DNA from 2 places in the Streptomyces sp. NPDC051921 genome. Region 2 is predicted to be linked to the other one. Evidence: riboswitches for the same ligand, from Rfam matches in the RefSeq annotation. Region 2 holds a riboswitch; the other holds the start of a gene.
The links. Region 2 has a riboswitch for glycine ahead of gcvT (glycine cleavage system aminomethyltransferase GcvT). Riboswitches for the same ligand answer to the same signal wherever they lie in the genome.
Positions count from the first base shown of each region.

Region 1: linked by a shared signal. The riboswitch ahead of gcvP (aminomethyl-transferring glycine dehydrogenase) and the one ahead of gcvT (glycine cleavage system aminomethyltransferase GcvT) in region 2 are both predicted to bind glycine.

Region 1 is NZ_JBFAXU010000041.1:28,457-39,548, forward strand. It holds gene AB0M16_RS35245 (CPBP family intramembrane glutamic endopeptidase) at 1-450, opposite strand, end outside; gene AB0M16_RS35250 (glutamate--cysteine ligase) at 517-2,034, opposite strand; gene AB0M16_RS35255 (hypothetical protein) at 2,518-3,138, shown strand; gene AB0M16_RS35260 (DUF5999 family protein) at 3,441-3,647, shown strand; gene gcvP (aminomethyl-transferring glycine dehydrogenase) at 3,730-6,615, opposite strand; glycine riboswitch at 6,795-6,894, opposite strand; gene AB0M16_RS35270 (PRC-barrel domain-containing protein) at 7,009-7,380, shown strand; gene AB0M16_RS35275 (DNA polymerase IV) at 7,490-8,881, opposite strand; gene AB0M16_RS35280 (MerR family transcriptional regulator) at 8,922-9,545, opposite strand; gene AB0M16_RS35285 (bifunctional nuclease family protein) at 9,755-10,228, opposite strand; gene AB0M16_RS35290 (MerR family transcriptional regulator) at 10,282-11,028, opposite strand; gene AB0M16_RS35295 (FHA domain-containing protein) at 11,057-11,092, opposite strand, start outside.
Region 2 is NZ_JBFAXU010000002.1:54,964-66,055, forward strand. It holds gene AB0M16_RS02945 (trimeric intracellular cation channel family protein) at 1-387, opposite strand, end outside; gene AB0M16_RS02950 (dipeptide ABC transporter ATP-binding protein) at 488-1,696, opposite strand; gene AB0M16_RS02955 (ABC transporter ATP-binding protein) at 1,705-2,811, opposite strand; gene AB0M16_RS02960 (ABC transporter permease) at 2,808-3,806, opposite strand; gene AB0M16_RS02965 (ABC transporter substrate-binding protein) at 3,930-5,702, opposite strand; gene AB0M16_RS02970 (ABC transporter permease) at 5,811-6,812, opposite strand; gene AB0M16_RS02975 (enhanced serine sensitivity protein SseB C-terminal domain-containing protein) at 7,136-7,927, opposite strand; gene AB0M16_RS02980 (enhanced serine sensitivity protein SseB) at 8,030-8,767, opposite strand; gene AB0M16_RS02985 (AAA family ATPase) at 8,867-9,541, opposite strand; glycine riboswitch at 9,696-9,795, shown strand; gene gcvT (glycine cleavage system aminomethyltransferase GcvT) at 9,954-11,078, shown strand.

The DNA of each region.
Region 1 (11,092 bases), on a different contig from region 2:
GTCCGGCAGCGACTCGGGCACCACGGTCAGGTTGAACCCGGCCGCCCGCGCCGCCAGGTAGAAGGCCAGGCCGGCACTGCCGATCCCGGCCGCCACCAGGGCCCCGCGTCCCAGGTCCGGCCACGGCCGGGTGCGGTCGAAGCCGATCGCCCGCAGTCCCCGTACGCCGGCGCCCTCGCGCAGCAGCAGGTGCGCGACGAGCGCGACCGGCACGAGGGCGCTCGCGATGCCGAAGAGCTGCCACGCGAGGTCGAGCCAGGGGCGCCCGGGCGCGTACGAGCCGTTCAGCGTGGCCGCCTGCTCCTTCAGGGCGCCCGGCCTGGTCAGCGAGCCGATGAAGCTGATGAGGGACGAGACCGCGCTCGCGCCGAGCGACAGCGCGAGCACGATCAGCGTCTCGGAGCGCAGGATCCGGCGCGGCAGGCCGTCGGGGGGCAGGGAAGCGTCCATCACTCGTTGCTCCGACACCACACCTGTCTCCCATTCCCCATCGCCTGCCGGGTACGGGAACCCTACCTACGCGGCCGGGGAACCGCCGTCGAGCCCCACGGGCCAGGTGTGCACCGGCTCCCCGGTGAGCATCAGCTCGCGGTAGCGGCGGGTGGTGGCCGCGAGGGCCGCCGGGCGGTCCAGGCCGGAGTCGAGGGCGCGGTGGAAGGTGTCGGCCTGCCAGGATGCCCCGTTGACCCGCCGGCGGCAGCGCTCCTCGATCACACCCAGGTAGAAGTCCCGGTCGCGCGGCTCGACGTGCCAGGCGTCGAGCCCGGCGGCTGCCATCGGGAGCAGCTCGTCGAGGACCAGGCGCACGGCGGGCACGGTCGTGACCCCTCCGGAGCGGCCCGCCCGGGGCCAGCGCAGCTCCGCCTCGATGCCGTGGCGGCACGCGGTGTCGAAGTTGTGCTCGGCGTCCGCGAAGTCCATCCGCTTCCACAGCGGCCGGGACTCCTCCGCGAGCGCCCGGACGAGACCGTAGTAGAAGGCGGCGTTGGCGACGACGTCGGTGACCGTGGGACCGGCCGGCAGCACCCGGTTCTCGACCCGCAGGTGCGGCACGCCGTCGACCCAGCCGTACACCGGGCGGTTCCAACGGTAGACGGTGCCGTTGTGCAGGACCAGCTCCGCCAGCCGGGGCACCCCGCCCTCGTCGAGGACGCGCAGGGGGTCCTCTTCCTCGCAGATCGGCAGCAGGGCCGGGAAGTAGCGCAGGTTCTCCTCGAAGAGGTCGTACGCCGAGTCGACCCAGCGCTCGCCGAACCAGGTGCGCGGGCGCACGCCCTGGGCCTGGAGCTCGGGCGGCCGGGTGTCGGTGGCCTGCGTGAACAACGGCGGCCGGGACTCGCGCCACAGCTCCCGGCCGAAGAGGAAGGGCGCGTTGGCGCCCACGGCTATCTGGACACCGGCGATCGCCTGGGCCGCGTTCCACACGGCGGCGAAGCGGGGCGGCGTCACCTGGAGGTGCAGCTGGACCGAGGTGCAGGCGGCCTCGGGCACGATAGAGGCGGAGGTGCACAGCAGCCGCTCGACGCCGTGGATGTCCAGGGTGAAGTCCTCTCCGCGGGCGGCGAGGATCTGGTCGTTGAGCAGTGTGTAGCGGTCGGCGGCGGACAGGTTGGCGAAGACCGCGTCGTCCTGGGTGAGGGTCGGCAGGATGCCGATCATCACGACTCCGGCGCCGAGTTCCCCGGCCTTGCGGTCGGCATATCCGAGGCCGGTGCGGAGTTCCTCCGCGAGCCGGTCGAATACATGGCCGCCGAGCCGGTGCGGAGTGATGTTCACCTCCAGGTTGAACATTCCGAGTTCGGTCTGGAAATCGGAGCTCGCGATGCGGTCGAGCACCGGAGCGTTCAGCATCCTGGGCAGCCCGTCCTCACCCGCGAGATTGAGTTCGATCTCCAGGCCCATGAGATTGCGGGGCCGGTCGAACCGCTTCTCCGCGAGCAGCCGCGCGAGGGCGGCGAGACATTGCTGGAGCTTTCGGCGGTAGCGCTGCCGGTCGGACGGGCCGAACCCGTCGGCCACGACCTTCTCCCCCATCGAGCGTCCCTCCCAGTGGGCAGCCGCCACGACGGCCGCGAGCGTCACGGACGATGATGCCCAGCCCACTGATCGACAACGCCTGCGAAACCGAGGTGTGGGCGGATAGTCTGGACCGGCTTTCTCCAGGGGCAGTCCCCGAGGGCATCGGTCAATCGACATATACCAATGTCATATTGTCCCGTGGGGTGGGGGTGAGATTCGGCCGACCGACCCTCCACGGAAAGTGCAGGCAGACGTTCCGGTGGACGCTCGCATTCCACAGAATCTCCTGGGAAATACGACCGGATGACGCCTTGTCAGGAATATAGGGGCCGTCTACCGGAAACACTGTGTGAACACGTGTCGTATAAACTCCGCGCACGAGGCAGAGTGTTGGCGCACGGCCATGCACCCATGGCCCCCCTCTCTGGCCCCGTCGCTGACAGCGCCGTCGTACCTGCCCACGCGTCACCGTGTCTCCTGAGTGAGAGGCGACCCATCATGCTCCGACCCTCCCCGGCCCCCGCGCCGGCTCTCCGCAGTGTCCTCGCGGCCCTCGGCTCGCCCTCGGCGGTCCGTGAACCCCGCACCCCGGCCCTGCGGGCCGCACAGGGACCGCTGAGCCCCGAACTCCCCCTGCCCGTGCACGTCCTCGCGCTGCCCAGCAGTCCTGGCGCCCCCGGAGCGGCGGCCGCGACAGGGCAGCAGCCACCCCGCACCCGGCTGGCCGGCTGGCGCTTCCTGATCAGGAACGGGGACCGTGCGATCGCCGCCGGCGACACGATGCTCACCCCCGACGGCTGGTCCTTCTCGCACTTCTTCGAGGGCCCCTACGTCACCGCCACCGAGCGGGCCCTGATGCAGGCCGAGGCGCTGGTCACCCCGTACCAGCCGCGGCTGCTCTCCGTACCGGAGCTGTACATGCTGACCCTCTGGCTGCACAGCGACACGGGGGCGGACGGCGCCACCACCGAGCCCGGACCGGACGACCTCCTGGTCCCGCTCGCCCCCGCGCCGCCCGGAATCGCCGCCGACCGCGCGTACCGGGTCTCCGACCTCCTGCCGGTGATCGGTCTGCGGCTCGCCCCGCCGCCGCTGCTCGGCTCCCCGGCACCCGCTTGATCCACCGCACCCGCGTGCGCCCCGGGACCGGATCGGCCCCGGGGCGCACGGCTGTCCGAGCGGGGTCCCGTTCGGACTAGCCCGCTGGGACCACCCCGAACCCCCCGAAGAGATGGTGCAGTTGACCTGAACCGCCCCTGCGGGTGATGCGTCTTCCCGGGAGAGGACGAGCTGCCGCGAAATACCTGCGGAACGCCGTCCGTGAGGCAAGACTGGGACCGGAACCGAACCGACCGACGGGGGCGGCCATGCCTACGAAGAGCCGCAGGACATCCACCACGACGCAGCGAAAGAATCCACCCATGTGCCAGCACCAGCCTGCCTGTCCCACCGCCGACTCCGCCGACCGGGAGGCCGCCCGACTCGTGGCGCACCACCCGGAGCAGGGCTGGAGCCTGCTGTGCAACGGGGTCCTGCTCTTCGAGGACACCGGTGAGCTGCTGCCGGACGGGCAGATCATCGCCCCGCACCGCCCGCTGACGGCGGCCCGGGTGACGACGGCGGCCTGACGGAACGTCGCCGCGGGGCACGAGGAACGCCGAGGGCCGGCCCGGAGAGATCTCCGAACCGGCCCTCACGTCATGCCTGGACTCAGTTGTCGTACTCGTCCAGCGGCGGGCAGGAGCAGACCAGGTTGCGGTCGCCGAAGGCCCCGTCGATACGGCGCACCGGCGGCCAGTACTTGTCCGCGGTCGAGACGCCGGCCGGGAAGACGGCCTCCTCGCGGGTGTACGCGTGGTTCCACTCGCCGCCGAGCGCCGCCGCGGTGTGCGGGGCGTTGCGCAGCGGGTTGTCGTCGGCGGGCCACTCACCGGAGCCGACCTTCTCGATCTCGCCGCGGATGGCGATCATCGCGTCGCAGAAGCGGTCGATCTCGCCGAGGTCCTCGGACTCGGTGGGCTCGATCATCAGCGTGCCGGCAACCGGGAACGACATCGTCGGGGCGTGGAAGCCGTAGTCGATCAGGCGCTTGGCGATGTCGTCGACGCTGACACCGGTCTCCTTCGAGAGCGGGCGCAGGTCGATGATGCACTCGTGCGCGACCAGGTCGCCGGGGCCCGTGTACAGCACCGGGTAGTGCGGCTCGAGGCGCTTGGCGATGTAGTTGGCGCCGAGCACGGCCACCTGGGTGGCGCGCTTGAGGCCCTCGCCGCCCATCAGGCGCACGTACGACCACGAGATCGGCAGGATGCCCGCGGAGCCCCACGGAGCGGCCGAGATCGGACCGACGCCGGTCTCGGGCCCGGCCGTCGGCTGCAGCGGGTGGTTCGGCAGGTACGGGGCGAGGTGCGCGCGGACCGCGACCGGACCGACGCCGGGGCCGCCGCCGCCGTGCGGGATGCAGAAGGTCTTGTGCAGGTTCAGGTGCGAGACGTCGCCGCCGAAGTGGCCCGGCTTGGCGAGGCCGACCAGGGCGTTCAGGTTGGCGCCGTCGACGTACACCTGGCCGCCGGCCTCGTGCACGGCCGCGCAGATGTCGGCGACGTGCTCCTCGAACACACCGTGCGTGGACGGGTAGGTGATCATCAGCACGGCGAGCTCGTCGCGGTGCTGCTCGATCTTGGCACGCAGGTCCTCGACGTCGACCTCGCCGTCGTCCGCCGTCTTGACGACGACGACCTTCATGCCGGCCATCACCGCGGAGGCGGCGTTGGTGCCGTGCGCGGAGGACGGGATGAGGCAGACGGTGCGCTGCAGGTCGCCGTTGGCGCGGTGGTAGGCGCGGACGGCGAGCAGACCGGCCAGCTCGCCCTGGGAGCCGGCGTTCGGCTGGATCGACACCTTGTCGTAGCCGGTGACCTCGGCGAGGCGCTCCTCCAGCTCGGTGATGAGCGTGAGGTAGCCCTGCGCCTGCTCGACCGGCGCGAACGGGTGGATCTGACCGAACTCGGGCCAGGTCACCGGCTCCATCTCGGTGGTCGCGTTCAGCTTCATGGTGCAGGAGCCGAGCGGGATCATGCCGCGGTCGAGCGCGTAGTCGCGGTCGGCCAGCTTGCGCAGGTAGCGCAGCATCGAGGTCTCGGAGCGGTGCGCGTGGAAGACCGGGTGGGTCAGGTACGCGTCGGTGCGCAGCGCGTCACCGGGCAGCCCGTCCTCGGTGACGGCGTCGAGGGCCTCGATGTCGGCGGTCACGCCGAACGCGGACCAGACCGCGGCCAGCTGGGCGCGCGTGGTGGTCTCGTCGCAGGAGGCGGACACGTGGTCGGCGTCGACGCGGTAGAGGTTGACACCGGCCTCGCGGGCGGCGGCGACGACCTCGTCGGCGCGGCCCTGGACGCGGGCGGTGAGGGTGTCGAAGAAGGCGCCCTGGGTGAGCTCGACGCCCCCGGCGCGCAGCCCGGCGGCGAGGACGGCGGCGTAGCGGTGGGTCCGCTGCGCGATCCCCTTCAGCCCCTCGGGGCCGTGGTAGACGGCGTACATGCCGGCCATGACGGCGAGCAGCACCTGAGCGGTACAGATGTTGCTGGTGGCCTTCTCGCGGCGGATGTGCTGCTCGCGGGTCTGCAGGGCCAGGCGGTAGGCCTTGTTGCCGTCGGAGTCGACGGAGACGCCGACGAGGCGGCCGGGCAGGGAGCGGGCGTGCTTGTCCTGGACGGCCATGTAGCCGGCGTGCGGACCGCCGAAGCCCATCGGCACACCGAAGCGCTGGGTGGTGCCGACGGCGATGTCGGCGCCGAGCGAGCCGGGCGAGGCGAGCAGCGTCAGGGCGAGCAGGTCGGCGGCGACGGTGACGACGGCACCGAGCTCGTGGGCCTGGTCGATGACCGGCTTGATGTCACGGATGGCACCGGAGGCACCCGGGTACTGGAGCAGCACACCGAAGACGCCGCGCTCGGCGATCTCGGCGGGGATGCCGGCGCTCAGGTCGGCGACGACGACCTCGACGCCGGTCGGCTCGGCGCGGGTCTCGATGACGGCGATGGTCTGCGGCAGCGCGTCGGCGTCGATCAGGTAGACACCGTTCTTGACCTTGCCCACGCGCCGGGAGAGCGCCATGGCCTCGGCGGCGGCGGTGCCCTCGTCGAGGAGGGAGGCGCCCGAGGTGGGCAGGCCGGTCAGGTCGGCGACCATGGTCTGGAAGTTGAGCAGCGCCTCCAGACGGCCCTGGGAGATCTCCGGCTGGTACGGCGTGTAGGCCGTGTACCAGGCCGGGTTCTCCATGACGTTCCGCAGGATGACCGGCGGCGTGAAGGTCCCGTAGTAGCCGAGCCCGATCATCGGAGCGAGCACCTGGTTGCGGTCGGCCAGCGCGCGCAGCTCTGCGAGCACCTCGGCCTCGGTGCGGGCCGCCGGGAGCGCCAGGGCCTCGGCGTTCTTGATGACGTCCGGAACGGCGGCGGCCGTGAGCTCGTCGAGGGAGCCGTAACCGACCTGGGCGAGCATCTTGGCCCGCGCCTCGGCGTCGGGTCCGATGTGCCGCTGCTCGAAGGGAATACCCTGCTCGAGCTCGGAGAGCGGAATGCGGTTGGCGGTCATGTACGGGGGCCTCCTGGTCGTCACGACCTGCGAGGGGCACCACGGCGCGGGTGCCCGGACGGCCTCCCCCTCTGTCATCCAAACCTGAGAGCTTCACCGGCCCCGCCTCGCGGTGGGCCGGCTTTCACCGTCGGTGAGAGCGGATCGCCGTCGACGCCCGCCCTGCTTTCCAGAGTGACCTCGTCCGCGCGGTACAGGGGCCTGAGAGATTCCGGGGAGGATTTGCTCCTTCGGCGCCTCCGTGAGGATTCCTCCGGAGGACTCTCCCGCGCGGGGTCGACAGCCACAGCCAGCCTACCAGCGCCGTTCCTTCTTCCATCGCTCAAGTGGCCGACATCCCAGATGTGCACTTTCGTAGTGCTTGTAGAGCAGTTGCGACCAGTTGGAGGGACCGTGCAGACCGACATCGATCCGCGCAGCCTGATCGGCCGCAAGGCGTTCGACCGGAACGGACACAAGATCGGCACCGTGGACGAGGTGTACCTGGACGACGCGACGGGAGTCCCCGAATGGGCCGCCGTACGCACCGGCCTGTTCAGCCGGGACGCCTTCGTCCCCCTGGAGCCGAGCGACTTCGTGAACGACGCCCTCCACATCCCGTACGACCGCGCCCTCATCAAGGACGCCCCCGACTTCGGCGTGGGACGCCACCTCTCCCCGGAACAGGAGCTCCAGCTCTACCGCCACTACAGCATGGCCCTCCCGCCACCGCCCCAGGACACCCCCAGGGACTTCGGTCGCCTGGCGGGCCAGGAGGACATCTAGCCGAGCAGTGCCAGGGCCAAGCCCTTCGGGTCACACCAGTCCGAGCCCGGCATGCCCCGGACGGAGCCCGGCATGGCGGCACGGAGCCCTGCACGGCCCGGGGGCGGCACTAGGCCGCCGCCCCCGTCTCCCCGCCCGGGACCAGCGGCAACGGGTCCGACGGCGACAGGTCCGGGTCGTCGACCGGGAACGTCCGGACACGGCCCGGCGCGGACGTCGGCTCCTCGAAGCGGACGGTGACCCGCCCGAGGCCGCTGCCCTGCACCCACCCGGCCCCGTACACCGCGTGCCGCACGTCGTGCCCGGCGGCCCAGCGTCGCTCGGCGGTCTCCGTGGCCGTCGGGGGCGCCGGCGCGGCGGCGACGTCGGGCTCCTCCGGGCCCGCCGGTCCGGTGGCCTCCCCCTCGCCCCCGAGCGCCGCCTCCCGCGCCTCCGCCTGCGCGAACAGGTCTTCCTGGGTGTAGTCCGCGAGCCCGCTCACCCCGACGCCGAGCAGCCGCACCCCGCCCGTCGTGTCCACCAGCTCCAGCAACCGCCCGGCGGCCTCGCGCACCACCACCGGGTCGTCCGTCGGCCCCCGCAGCGTCTCGGACCGCGTCAGCGTCGAGAAGTCGTACCGCCGCACCTTCAGGACGATCGTCCGCCCCGAGTGGCCCGAGCCGCGCAACCGCGCGACGCACCGCTCCGCGAGCCGCTCCACCTCCAGCCGGATCCGCAGCCGGTCGTGCAGGTCCACGTCGAAGGTGTCCTCGACCGACACCGACTTGGCGTCCCTCTCGGCCACCACGGGCCGGTCGTCGTGCCCCAGGGCCATCTGGTGCAGGGAGGACCCGTGCGCGCGCCCCAGGAGCCGTACGAGCTCGTCCTCCCCCGCTTCCACCACGTCCGTCACGGTCACGATCCCGGCCCGCCGCAGGTGCTCCCCCGTGGCCGGGCCGATCCCGGGGATGATCCGCACCGAACGGGGCCCCAGCAGCTCGCGCTCCGTCCCCGGCTCGATGAGCACGAGCCCGTCCGGCTTGGCCTCCTCGGAGGCGATCTTCGCCAACATCTTCGACCCGGCGAGCCCGACCGACCCGGTCAGCCCGGTCGTGGCCAGGATGTCCCGGCGCAGCCTCTCCCCCGCCGCCCGCGCGCTCGCGCTGTCGTCGGCCACGCCCCCGGCCTCCAGGTCGACGAAGGCCTCGTCCAGGCTGAGCGGCTCGACGAGCGGCGAGAGCCGGCCGAGCAGCTCCATGACCTGCCCGCTGATCGCCCGGTAGAAGGTGAAGCGCGGCACCAGATAGGCCGCGTTCGGCGCGAGGCGGCGCGCCTGTCCCATCGGCATCGCGGAGTGCACACCGAAGCGGCGCGCCTCGTACGACGCGGTGGCGACCACTCCGCGCGGCCCGAGGCCGCCCACGACCACGGGTTTTCCCCGCAGGCTGGGCTTCGACGCCTGCTCGGCGGCGGCGAAGAAGGCATCCATGTCGAGATGGAGGATCGTGGGCGCGGCTCTCACACGTCCGATGCTGCCCTACGGCACTGACAATCGGCGGCGATCAGACCGCGCGGTCCCTGCGCCGCCGCGCCAGCTCGTCCGCCGGGTTGTGCCCGATCAACGTCTCTCCGGTGTCCACGCGCTCACCGTGCAGCTGCGACAGCGCCGCCTCGACGTCCCGCCACACCACGCCCACGGCGATCCCGAAGACGCCCTGGCCGCCCTGGAGCAGGTCGACGACCTCGTCCGGCGACGAGCACTCGTAGACGGTGGCACCGTCGCTCATGAGCGTCATCCGCTCCAGATCGCGGAAGCCACGGGCCCGCAGGTGCTGCACGGCGGCCCGGATGTTCTGCAGCGCGACCCCGGTGTCGAGGAAACGCTTGACGATCTTGAGAACGACGACGTCACGGAAACTGTAAAGCCGCTGCGTCCCGGAGCCGTACGCGGGCCGCACGCTCGGCTCGACCAGACCCGTGCGCGCCCAGTAGTCCAGTTGGCGGTACGTGATGCCGGCCGCCGCGCAGGCCGTGGGTCCGCGGTAGCCGACGGCGTCCGACCCCACGTCCGAACCCGCGCTCGCGTCCGCACCGAGGTCGCCCACACTGCCGTGAAGCGGATACGGGCCACTCTCCCCGGGGGCACGCCCCAGGAAGCCCCCTGCCGTACCGTCGCCGCTGCTCATCACGCCGACCCTCCGTCCTTGACCTGCCCACACGAAGGTAGGCAGTCACTCGGGGTGCGTCAACGATCGCCACACTCGGCACGCCGAGTGATAATCACCCTGAGAGTGGTTTCCCGTATCCCACTCCGGGGAACGGCTACTCGAATGCTCCGAGGGCACCGCCAGGCGCCGCCCGACCACGGGCGGCCCGGCGACCACCGACCGCCGGCCTACTGGTTGCTGGTCCCGAAGTCCTCCGGGGAGATCTGGTCGAGGAACTCGCGGAACTTCTCCACCTCGTCCTCCTGCTCGTCCGGAATCGCGATCCCCGCGTCGTCGAGCACACCGTCACTGCCGTAGATCGGCGATCCCGTGCGCAGCGCCAGCGCTATCGCGTCGGACGGCCGAGCGCTCACCTCGACGCCGCTGGCGAAGACCAGCTCGGCGTAGAAGACCCCGTCACGCAGATCCGTGATGCGGACTTCGGTGAGCTCCTGCCCCACGGCCTCGAGCACGTCCTTGAAGAGGTCGTGCGTCAGCGGCCTGGCCGGGGCCATGCCCTGCTGGGCGAAGGCGATCGCGGTCGCCTCCCCCGGTCCGATCCAGATGGGGAGGTACCGGTCGCCTCCCACTTCACGCAGGAGCACGATCGGCTGGTTGGAGGGCATTTCCACCCGGACACCCACAACGTCGAGCTCGTTCACACAGCAACCCTAGGACGTGCCCGACCGGTTTGGGTAGTCGGGCCGTCCGGAGATCACTGCAGACGGAGTCCGAGCGCGGTCTGGACCAGTGCCGCGTGGAGCCGCACGGAGAGTCCGGCGAGCTCTTTGGCGGTGGCCTCCGCATGGGCCCTGGTCTGCGGATTCCGGTGCCGGCGCAGCGGTGCCACCATCTGCTCGACCAGGCCGGCCTCCCGGTCCGCCGCGGCCTTGACGGCCCGCAGGTGCCGGGGTTCCAGACCGAATCTCCCCAGATCCGCCACCAGCTTGGCGACGGTCACGGTCTCGGCGTCGTAGCCCCCGCCGTCCGCCTGGCCGATCAGCCCGTAGGACTCCCATTCGGCGAGCTCCGACTCGGTGACCTCCGCCGCGGCCAGCAGCTCGGCCCGGCCGAGCCGGGCCGCCGTGGGCCGGTCGCCGCCGTCCGTGTCCCAGGCCCCGTCGAGCAGGTCGCGCTGGGGGCTCGGCGCGGGCAGGGCGACCTGCTCACCCCGGGCAAGGGCGTCCAGGTGCTCACGGATGACCTTGAGCGGGAGGTAGTGGTCCCGCTGCATCCGCAGGATCTGGGCGAGCCGCTCCACGTCCTGCGGGCTGAACTTCCGGTACCCGGAGGCCGTCCGCCGGGGCTCCACGAGCCCCTCGGCCTCCAGGAACCGGATCTTGGAGATGGTCACTTCGGGAAACTCGTCGCGCAGCTGGCTCAGCACCGTGCCGATGCTGACCAGTGCGTCGCCCGCGGCGGCGGTGCCGAGGCCGGCACCGCCCGTCGGTGTACGCAGCATGGACCTTCCCTGAAGGTTCTCCGGGGCGTCACACGCCCCGCTGGCTCGCGAAGAACACGAGCCG
Region 2 (11,092 bases):
GAGCGCCGCGGAGGAGGTCAGGCCGAGACCGTAGTCGTAGGCCTTGGTCGTGCCGGTCACGCAGAACAGCCCGAGGCCCGCCGCGTCGAAGACGTTCACCGCGGTCTGGGTGCGCTCCACCTCGGGATGGAGGAAGAAGACGAGCACGGTCGCGACGAGCGGCATGAGGAAGTAGCCGAGATCCGTGAACGCGGCCGGCGGTACGGCGCCGATGATCAGGTCCCGCAGGAGCCCGCCGCCGAGCGCCGTGACCTCGGCGAGGACGGCGATGCCGAAGACGTCGAAGTTCTTGCGGACGGCGAGCAGGGCGCCGGAGATCGCGAAGACGAAGATGCCGACGAGGTCGAGCGCGTGTTGGACGGAGGGGTTGAACAAATCGTGGAGCACCGCCCCATTGTCCCGGTCGCGGGGACGGGCTCCGCGCACCGGTGGGGCCGGTACGCCGTGAGGCCCCCGCTGCCCTGGGCAGCGGGGGCCTCACCTGCGTTCACGCCTCCGGCGACTTCTCCGGCTTCGCCGGGGCGTCCGCCTCGGCGGCCTCGGACTCGACGGCCGCGGGCGACGCGACCGCCTCGACCGTCCCGTCCCGCCCGGCCGACGCGTCCGCCTCGGGCTCCGCCGGCGTCTCCGCCTGCTTCGCCTCCGCCGGCGCCTTCGTGATCGCGACCTCGACCGACTCCCGCGCCGCCGGGACCGTCAGGCCCTCCGCGTTCTCCGGGTGGTGGCAGGCCACGCGCTGGCCCGGGCGGAGCTCCAGGAGCGGGGGCTCCTGGGTCTTGCAGACCTCCGTGGCCTTCCAGCAGCGGGTGTGGAAGCGGCATCCCGGGGGCGGGGCGATCGGCGACGGGACGTCACCGGTCAGGAGGATGCGGTCCGTCTTCGCACCGCGGCGGCGCGGGTCCGGGATCGGGACCGCGGACATCAGGGCGCGGGTGTACGGGTGCATCGGCGACTCGTACAGGGACTTGCGGTCGGCGAGCTCGACGACCTTGCCCAGGTACATCACCGCGATGCGGTCCGAGACGTGGCGGATCACCGAGAGGTCGTGGGCGATGATCACGTACGTGAGGCCCAGTTCCTCCTGGAGGTCGTCCAGGAGGTTGACCACCTGCGCCTGGATGGAGACGTCCAGGGCCGAGACGGGCTCGTCCGCGACGACCAGCTTCGGCTTCAGGGCCAGGGCGCGCGCGATGCCGATGCGCTGGCGCTGGCCGCCCGAGAACTCGTGCGGGTAGCGGTTGTAGTGCTCGGGGTTGAGACCGACCAGGCCCAGCAGGCGCTGGACCTCCTTCTTCACACCGCCCTCGGGCTCCACGCCCTGCAGGTTGAAGGGGGCCGAGACGATCGAGCCGACCGTGTGGCGCGGGTTCAGCGAGCCGTACGGGTCCTGGAAGATCATCTGGATGTCGCGGCGCAGCGGACGCATCTTCGCCACCCCGAGGTGGGAGATGTCCGTGCCCTCGAACTCGATCCGGCCGGCCGTGGGTTCCAGCAGGCGCGTGATCAGCCGGCCCATCGTCGACTTGCCGCAGCCGGACTCGCCGACGACGCCGAGGGTCTCACCGGGGTAGACCTCGAAGTCGATGCCGTCGACCGCCTTCACGGCGCCGGTCTGACGCTGCAGCAGGCCCTTCTTGATGGGGAAGTGCTTCTGCAGGCCGGTGACCTTGAGCAGGGGCTCCGGCGAGGATTCCATGGTGTCGGTCACAGCTTCGGCGCAATCTCTTCGGTCCAGATCCGGGTCCGCTCCTCGGGCGCCATGTGGCAGGCCGAGAAGTGGCGGCTGCCGGTCTCGGTCAGCTCGGGGCGCACGGTCCGGGTGATGCCGCCCTTGGGGACGTCCGCGTACGGGCAGCGCGGGTTGAAGGCACAGCCGCTCGGGACGTTGATGAGGCTGGGCGGGTTGCCCTTGACCGGGATGAGCCGGTCGGTCTGCTCGCGGTCGATGCGCGGCATGGAACCGAGCAGTCCCCAGGTGTAGGGGTGCTGGGGCTCGTAGAAGACGTCCTCGGCCGAACCGCGCTCCACGCACCGCCCGCCGTACATGACGAGGATGTCGTCGGCGATCTCGGCGACCACGCCGAGGTCGTGCGTGATGATGATGACCGCGGAGCCGAACTCCTTCTGCAGGTCCCGGATCAGGTCGAGGATCTGGGCCTGGACGGTCACGTCGAGCGCGGTGGTGGGCTCGTCCGCGATGAGCAGCTCGGGGTTGTTCACCAGCGCCATCGCGATCATCGCGCGCTGGCGCATACCGCCGGAGAACTCGTGCGGGTAGTTGTCGAACCGCTTGGCCGGCTCGGGGATGCCCACGCGGTCGAGGAGCTCGACGGCCCGCTTGCGGGCGGTCTTCTTGTCGACCTGGTTGTGGACCCGGTAGGCCTCCACGATCTGGTGGCCGACCGTGTAGTACGGGTGCATCGCGGACAGCGGGTCCTGGAAGATCATCGCCATCTCGCGGCCGCGCATGCGGCGCACCTCTTCGGGGTCCGCGGAGAGCATCTCCCGTCCGTTGAGCCAGATCTCGCCGGAGATGCGGGCCTTCTGCCGGCCGTACTGGCCGACGGTGTGCAGGCCCATGATGCCGAGCGAGGTGACCGACTTGCCGGAGCCGGACTCACCCACGATGCCGAGGGTCTTGCCCTTCTCCAGCTGGAAGGTGAGGCCGTCGACCGACTTCACCAGACCGTCGTCGGTCGGGAAGTGGATCTTGAGGTCGCGGACGTCGAGGAAGGCGTCCGACGGGGCGTCCTTGCCGGACGCGACCGGCTCGCCGAGCGCGGCGCCGGTCTTCGTCAGCTTGTCGGTCATGCGAGCCTCACTCGGGGGTCGATCACGGCGTACAGGAGGTCGACCACGAGGTTCGCGATGACCACACAGGACGCCGTCACGAGGGTCACCGCCAGGATCAGCGGCAGGTCGCGCTCGCTCACGCCCTTGATGGCGAGGCCGCCGAGGCCGTGGAGGCTGAACGCGGTCTCGGTCAGGATCGCGCCGCCGATGAGGGCGCCGAGGTCCATGCCGAAGATGGTCAGGATCGGGGTCATGGTGGAGCGCATGGCGTGCTTGCCGAGCACCACCGGCTCCGGCAGGCCCTTGGCCCGCGCGGTGCGGATGTAGTCCTCGCCCAGGACCTCCAGCATGGTGGCGCGGGTGAGTCGCGCGTACATCGCCGCGTAGAGGAAGGCGAGGGTGACCCAGGGCAGCAGCAGGCCGCCGAACCAGCCGCCGAAGGACTCGCTGATCGGCACGTAGGAGGCGTTGAGCCAGCCCAGCTGCGTGCGGAAGACGAGCATCGCCAGCATGGCGGTGAAGAAGATGGGGAGCGAGACGCCCGCGAGCGCGGTGATCATCGCGGCGCGGTCGATGATCGTGCCCCGCTTGAGCGCGGAGACGACACCGGTGGAGACGCCCATGACCAGCCACAGCACCGCGGCACCGAGCACCATGGAGAGCGTGACCGGGAAGGCGTCGACCAGCATCGACCACACGTCCTGCTCGGTGCGGAACGAGTAGCCGAGGCAGGGGGCCGCGCAGTGGATGGTCTCGCCGCCGCCCGTGTAGTCACGGCCGACGAAGATTCCGGAGACGAAGTGCCAGAACTGCACCAGGATCGGCTCGTCCAGGCCCAGCTTCTGACGGATGCCCTCAATGGAAGCCGGATCCGCCTGCTTGCCGACGAACATCGCGGCAGGGTCGCTGCCGGTCATCTTGGGGATGAGGAAGAAGATGCTGAGCGTCACCAGCGTGACGACGAGCAGCATCACGACGACGGCGAAGAGCCGTCGGACTATGTATGCAAGCATGCGGTCGGCCGGTCGGCGGCCGGGGGACCCGATCGGATCCCCCGGCCGTCGCGCACGGCCATCACCTGCCCTTCGGACCTAGCGGCGGGTGCGCCGTTGGAGCGAGTTGGTTTCTGACTCGGCTTACTTCACGACGCCGAGCGACGCGTAGTCGTAGCGACCGTTGTAGGCGTCGGCCGTGTAGACGTTCGTCAGTCGCGAGCTGCGCCAGATGATGTTCTTCTCGTGGGTGAAGGGCAGGTAGACCGCGGCCTCCGAGACCTTCGTGTTGATCTGCTTGTAGAGCTCGCCGGCCTTGTTCGGGTCGGTCTCCTTCAGCGCCTGGTCGAACAGGCCGTTGACGGCCGGGTCGTTCAGCTCGGAGAAGTTGTTGTTACCGCTCTGCAGGATGAAGCGACCGTCGACGAGCGGCTGCAGGAAGCCCTGGCCCGACGGGAAGTCGGCGCCCCAGCCCATGATGATGATGCCGTAGCCCTTCTCCTTGACCACCTTCGGCGAGCCGATGATGCCGGAGGTCTGGGCGCCGTCGAACTGGTCGATCTGGGCGTCGATGCCGACGGCCTTCAGCGACTGCTGCAGGGACTCGGCGGTGGCGATCTCGATCTTCTTGTTGTTGCGGACCGCGATCGTGGTCTTGAAGCCGTTCGGCTTACCGCACTTCTTCAGCGCCTCCTTCGCCTTGGCGAGGTCAGGGGCGCCACCGAGCTTGCCGTACGGGTCGGCCTTCGGGTCGGCACCCTTGATCGCCGGCGGCAGCATGTTGGAGGCGATGTCGCCACCGGCCTGCGGGCCGCCACGGGCGGTCTGGAGGGACTTGGAGTCGGCCGCGTAGATGATCGCCTTGCGGCACTCGATGTTCGGGATCACCGTCTGCGGGAAGACCGCGTACCGGATGAAGCCGGTCTGCGGGTTGTCCACGTTGCCCTTGTGCTGCTGGAGCACCTTCTGGCGGGCGGAGGCGCCGACACCGGTCGCGTTGATGTCGAGGTCGTACTCGCCCTCGACCAGGCGGTTGTCCATGTCGTCGGCGTTCGTGGTGAACGTGACGGAGATGGTGTCCGGGAGCGCCTTGCGGATGTTGTCCGTCTTCGCGTCCCAGTTCTCGTTGCGGACGAGCTTCATGGACTTGTTCGGCGTGTACGACTGCCACTTGTACGGGCCGGAGGAGAAGACGCCGAGGCCGTACTTGGCCTTGGTGTCCTTGTCCTGGCGGACCGGGGAGGCGGCCGGCATGGCCAGCATCTGCAGGAAGTCACCGTTGGCGACCGGCAGCTTGAAGACGATGGTCTTGTCGTCCGGGGTCTCGATCGCCTTCAGACCGAGCTTGTCCGCGGAGGTGTCCTTGTACGGGCCCTTGTACTCGCCCTTGGGGTCCAGGACCTGCTGGAGGTAGATCGGGCCACCGGAGATGAGGTCCTGGGCCCAGATGCGCTCGATGCCGTACTTGATGTCCTTGGAGGTGATCGGCTTGCCGTCCTCCCACTTCACGCCGTCCTTCAGCGTGAACGTGTAGGTGAGGCCGTCGGCCGAGACCTTGCCGGCGTCGGTGGCGAGGTCGGGGACCAGCTCGGTGGAGGCGGCGCCCGGCTCGGCCTTGAAGGTGACCAGCTGACGCGTGAAGTAGCGCTGGAAGTCCCAGACGAAGCCGTAGTAGCCGCGCTGCGGGTCCCAGCTGTCGGCCTCCTGCGAGCCGATGAACTTCAGCTCGCCGCCCTTCTTGTCGGAGGCGTTCGCGACCTTGTTCACACCGGCGTTGAAGCCGGCCGCGCCGCCCTCGCCCTTGCCGCCACCGCTGCCGCCGTTGCCGCCGCCACAGGCGGTGGTGACGACCATCGTGGCCGCGGCGAGCAGCGCGCCCGCGGCGATTCTGCGCCTCTGGGAGCTGTTCAGAGTCATGGTCGAGCAACCTCCGAAGTAGTGGCGGCCGTTACGGTGGTCCGCCGTTGGGGGATGTGCCTCCTGTCGACAGCGGCAGGGGCTGGTCTTGCGGTGAACGGCGTACGGTCAGCGGGAGCCCTTCGGGTCGAGCGCGTCACGCACGCCGTCGCCGAAGAGGTTGAACGCAAGCACGGTGATGAAGATGGCGAGGCCGGGGATCACCATGAACAGGGGGTCCGACTCGTAGGTCGTGATGGCCGTCGAGAGCATCTGGCCCCAGGAGGCCGTGGGCGGCTTCACACCCGCGCCGAGGAAGCTGAGCGCCGCTTCGGTGAGGATGTTGGTGGGGATCATCAGGGTCGCGTAGACGGTGATGGGGGCGATCAGGTTGGGCAGCAGCTCGCGGCGCAGGATGTAGAACCGGCCGGCGCCGAGGGACTGCGCGGCCTCCACGTACTCGCGGTTGCGCAGGCTGAGGGTCTGGCCGCGGACGATGCGGCCGACGTACGGCCATCCGAAGAAGCCGATCACCAGGACCAGGGCCGCGATGCGGACGCCCGAGCCGTCGAGGCCGAGGAGCTGGTTGGGCAGCACCGAGACCAGCGCGATGGTGAAGAGCAGCTGCGGGAAGGCGAGCATCACGTCCATGACCCGGCTGAGCGCCGCGTCGATCCAGCCGCCGAAGTAGCCGGCGATGATGCCGAGGACGGTGCCGAGGGCCACCGCGAAGAGGGCGGCGAGGAAGGCCACCAGCAGCGAGATCCGGGCACCGTAGACGATGCGGCTGAAGACGTCGCGGCCGTTGACCGGCTCGACCCCGAAGAGGAAGTCGGAGCTCACGCCGCCCCAGGAACCGATCGGGGTGCCGAAGAGCGGGTCGATCTGGTCCTCGTGGAACTCGTCCGGCGGGTGGCCGAGGAGACCGACGATGACCGGGGCGAAGATCGCCACCAGGATCAGGAAGACGACGACGAACGCGCCCGCGAGGGCGAGCTTGTCGCGCTTGAGCCTGGCCCACGCGATCTGCCAGGGGGAACGGCCCTCGATCGCCTTGGCCGGCGCGTCGGGCACGGCGTCGACGGCGGCGGCGGATTCAGCCGCACTCGTCTCGTGCAGTGGTGCCGTCATCGTGGTGAGGACCCCTCTCGGCCGCCGGGTCGCCGGCCCTTGCCCGCCGCGGGTAGCGGCTCGGTGGAACAACTGCTGGGCACCGGCCCTGAGGGGCCGAACGCCTGGTGTTCCGGGGAGTCTTCAATGGGCTCGCGATCACCCGCCAGACCTCGCGGGGAATGTTTGCTCAAACGTGATGCGGTGCGTTGTCTTCCGTTATCCGGACGTCGCGAGCGCGTGAGCGGACCATCTCGGCCGCTATTCGACCAGATCGGACATCCGGCCCAAGTGCTGTCGCGCGGGCGAGAATTGGGGCGACAGGAAGGCCGGAAAGGGACGTTTCAGTACGTGCGGGGCGCGGCCGGGGGGTAGCCGTAGCCGGGGGCGGGCGGGGCCGCCGGACCGGCGTGCGCGTCGCGGTCGTAGAAGGGGCGCGCGTGCGCCTGCAGCCACATCGCGACCGGGTCGTACGTGTCGGACATGGCGACCGTGGAGACGGGCAGGCCGTCGGGGACGGTGGCGACCGTGCGGTGCATCATCGCCCGGACCGCCTCGACGGAGGCCGGCGAGGAGTCGTACAGGTCGAGACCGATGGCCAGGTACGGGGAGCCGAGCGCGGGCTGCACCCAGGCCCGGCGCAGCGAGCGGACGGCCGGGGTGCGGTGGGCGTTCTGCGTGAGCAGGGCGTAGAACTGCGGGATCTCGACGGCGGGCTCGGAGAGCCGCAGGGGCCCGGCCGGCATCCGGCCCAGCCCGGTGGCGATGCGGCGCAGATCGGCCCAGGGGATGCCGACGCCGCCGCCGGGGGCGTGCGGATTGAGCCAGATGCCCCAGCGGTCGGGAAAGAGGGCGCGGGCGATGTCCAGGCCGGACACGACCTCGTGGGCGCGGTTCCAGCCGGAGGCGGACAGCTCCTGGGCGGAGGTGACACAGGGGGCGTAGCCGTAGCCGTCGACCTCCATGTTCCCGTACTGGGCTTCGGGCGAGCCGGGGTTGCCCTGCCAGAGGAGCATCCAGACCTCGCCGCCGGTGAGGGCGTGCAGCAGCTCCTCGTAGGCGTCGTGGCGCCCGGGCGCCACCTGGCGCAGCATGTGCTCGACCTTTCCGGCCGCAGCGGTGCCTGACGCGCTCACCGTGGGTCCCGCCCCTCTTTCTTCCGTCACCCGGTCTGGATCGCCCCCGAGGCCGATCGCCTCCGGAGCTTCTGAATCAGTTCAGCTTAAACAGGGGGGCCGTCACACGGCGGCGCGCTGGAAGAAGGGGCGTACCTTCTCCAGCATCCAGTCGCCGACCGGGTCCTGGGCCACGTCGAGCAGGATGAGGTTGACCGGCCAGGCGACCTCGACCCTGCCGAGGGCGCGGCCGAGTGCGTCGAGCGGCGCGTTGCGGTCGGCCTCGGGGCCGGTGAGCTGGACGCCGACGAAGAGGGCGGGTTCGGTGCCCTCGACGCTGGCCAGGGTGCGGCGGGCGGTGGCGACGACGCCGGTGGCCTCGAACTCGGCGGAGGCGGCGGCGAGGAAGTCGACCGGGTCGTCCTGCCAGTCGGGCTCGAAGAGGCGCACGCGGCCGCCGCCGGCGGGCCCGTCGAGGGCGGTGCGGCCGGACCTGCAGAGCTCGGCGACGGCGGGCGGGGGCAGCGGGACGCCGACGGTGCCGCCGGGGTTCACGGCGATGCCGAGCTGCGGGGGCAGGCCGCGGGCGAAGTCGCGGGCGGGGGCGACGGTGTACGACATGCGCTCGCCGGCGATGGCGAGGAACTGCTGCTCGGAGCTGAAGACCGGCACGTACGGGTAGCCGTCGATCTCCAGGGTGGGCAGGTCGAGCTCGGGGCTGTCGGGGCCGCCGCCGTTGGGCAGGGGCACCCAGACGGGGCTGCGGCCGAGGACCTCGACCAGCCGCCCGCCGGCGGAGGGGTTGCCGAGGGAGGCGGCCAGTACTTCCTCGAGCTCATTGCCCGGCCACGTCACGTCCACGGTTCTGTCGTCCCCTTCCGGCACTCGGTGCGGTCAGCACCTTAACGGCGGCTCGGCGCCTCCGTGACCGAAAAGGACGCGAGAAGGCATGGGAGTGGTTCAGGACACGTCGCGGAATCCGATGCTCCGCAGGGTGTCGGCGGCGTCCCGGTCGAGCAGGGTGACCGAGGCGCAGCCGGGCGGCAGGGCGCCGGCCTCGGCGGTGCGCACCAGGCGCGCGACGGCGCGGCGGTGCCGGGCGAAGGCGTAGCCGGAGACGCCCCGGCCCCGCTCCCGCTGGCCGGCCCGGGCGGTCTCGGGGTCGACGTCGAGCAGGATCAGGTGCAGCGCGACCCCGCGCCGGCGGGCCTCGCGGGCGAGCCAGCCGCGCACCCAGGACTGGGTGCCGCAGTCGTGCACGACGACGCCGGCGCCGGAGCGCAGGGCGCGGCGGAGGCCCGCGTAGTGGGCGAGGCGGGCCAGGGGGCGGTAGGCGGCGTAGGGCACGAAGCGGGGCAGCCGGGCCTCCCAGCGCTCCCGGGTGTCCTGCGAGTCGACGGCTCGCCCCTCGGCGGCGCGGCTCATGAGGGTCGACTTGCCGGCCCCGGGCAGCCCGGAGACGACCACCACGTCGCCGGCCGCGAAGCTGAGCACCCGGGGGCTGCGTCCGCCGCGCTCGCGCAGGTCCCTGAGCAGCCGCGCGCGGCGGCGGCTGCGGGCGCGGGCCCGGGCTCCGGCGTGCTGGACCGGTATCCCCGCGCTCGTGGCGTAGGCGCTGGTGCGCTGGACCGTCATCGCATGCTCCCCCCGTCGGGCTCTTTTGAGACCCTTGCCCACGAAGTGTAAAGAAACGGTAATGAGACGCAAGCGATTTGCCGCGCGGACCCGCCGTGCAATGATGAGCGCGCCAGGCGCTCGCACGAGCGCCCACAACCGCATACCGGCCGCTCGAATCCGCGCGGGAGAGTTCCGGGGCACCCTGTGCGCCCGGGCGCCGAAGGAGCAAGCACCTCCCTTGAATCTCTCAGGCCCCGTACCGCGTGGATGAGGCAGATCTGAAAAGCGGGTCGCCCTGTCGCGTCCCCACCCAAGGTGCAAGCCGAGGATGCCCTCGGTGAACCTCTCAGGTTCCATGACAGATGGGGAGGATCGTCCTCACCGTCATGCACGTCGTGCCCTGCACGCCCTGGGACCCGGGAGCCACCCCATGAGCACTGCCCCCCGTCTGACCGCCCTCGATGCGCTGCATCGTTCGCTGGGCGCGACCATGACCGACTTCGCCGGCTGGGACATGCCGCTGCGCTACGCCAGCGAGCGCGACGAGCACAACGCCGTCCGCACCAAGGCCGGCCTCTTCGACCTCTCCCACATGGGCGAGATCACCGTCACGGGCCCGCAGGCCGTGGACCTCCTGGACTACGCCCTCGTCGGCAACATCTCCACCGTGGGCAACGGCCGCGCCCGCTACACGATGATCTGCCAGGAGGACGGCGGCATCCTGGACGACCTGATCGTCTACCGCCTCGGCGAGACCGAGTACATGGTCGTCGCCAACGCCTCCAACGCGCAGGTCGTCCTCGACGCCCTGACCGAGCGCGCCGCCGGCTTCGACGCCGAGGTCCGCGACGACCGCGACGCCTACGCGCTCATCGCCGTCCAGGGCCCCGAGTCCCCCGGCATCCTGAAGTCGCTCACGGACGCCGACCTGGACGGTCTGAAGTACTACGCGGGCCTGCCCGGCACCGTCGCCGGCGTCCCCGCCCTGATCGCCCGCACGGGCTACACCGGCGAGGACGGCTTCGAGCTCTTCCTCAAGCCGGAGCACGCCGAGGGCGTGTGGCAGGCGCTGACCGAGGCGGGTGCGGGCGTCGGCCTCATCCCGTGCGGCCTGTCCTGCCGCGACACGCTCCGCCTGGAGGCGGGCATGCCGCTGTACGGCCACGAGCTGACGACCGCGCTCACCCCCTTCGACGCGGGCCTGGGCCGGGTCGTGAAGTTCGAGAAGACCACGAACGAGGGCCGTTTCGTCGGCCGCGAGGCGCTGGAGAAGGCCGCCGAGCGCGCCGAGGCCGCCCCGCCGCGCAAGCTGGTCGGCCTGGTCGCCGAGGGCCGCCGGGTGCCGCGCGCCGGCATGTCCGTCGTCGCGAACGGCGAGGTCATCGGCGAGATCACCTCCGGCGCACCGTCCCCGACCCTGGGCAAGCCGATCGCCATGGCCTACGTGGACGCCGCTTTCGCCGCTCCGGGCACCGAGGGCGTCGGCGTGGACATCCGCGGCGCCCACGAGCCGTACGAGGTCGTGGCGCTGCCGTTCTACAAGCGCCAGAAGTGATCATGGGGCGCCGG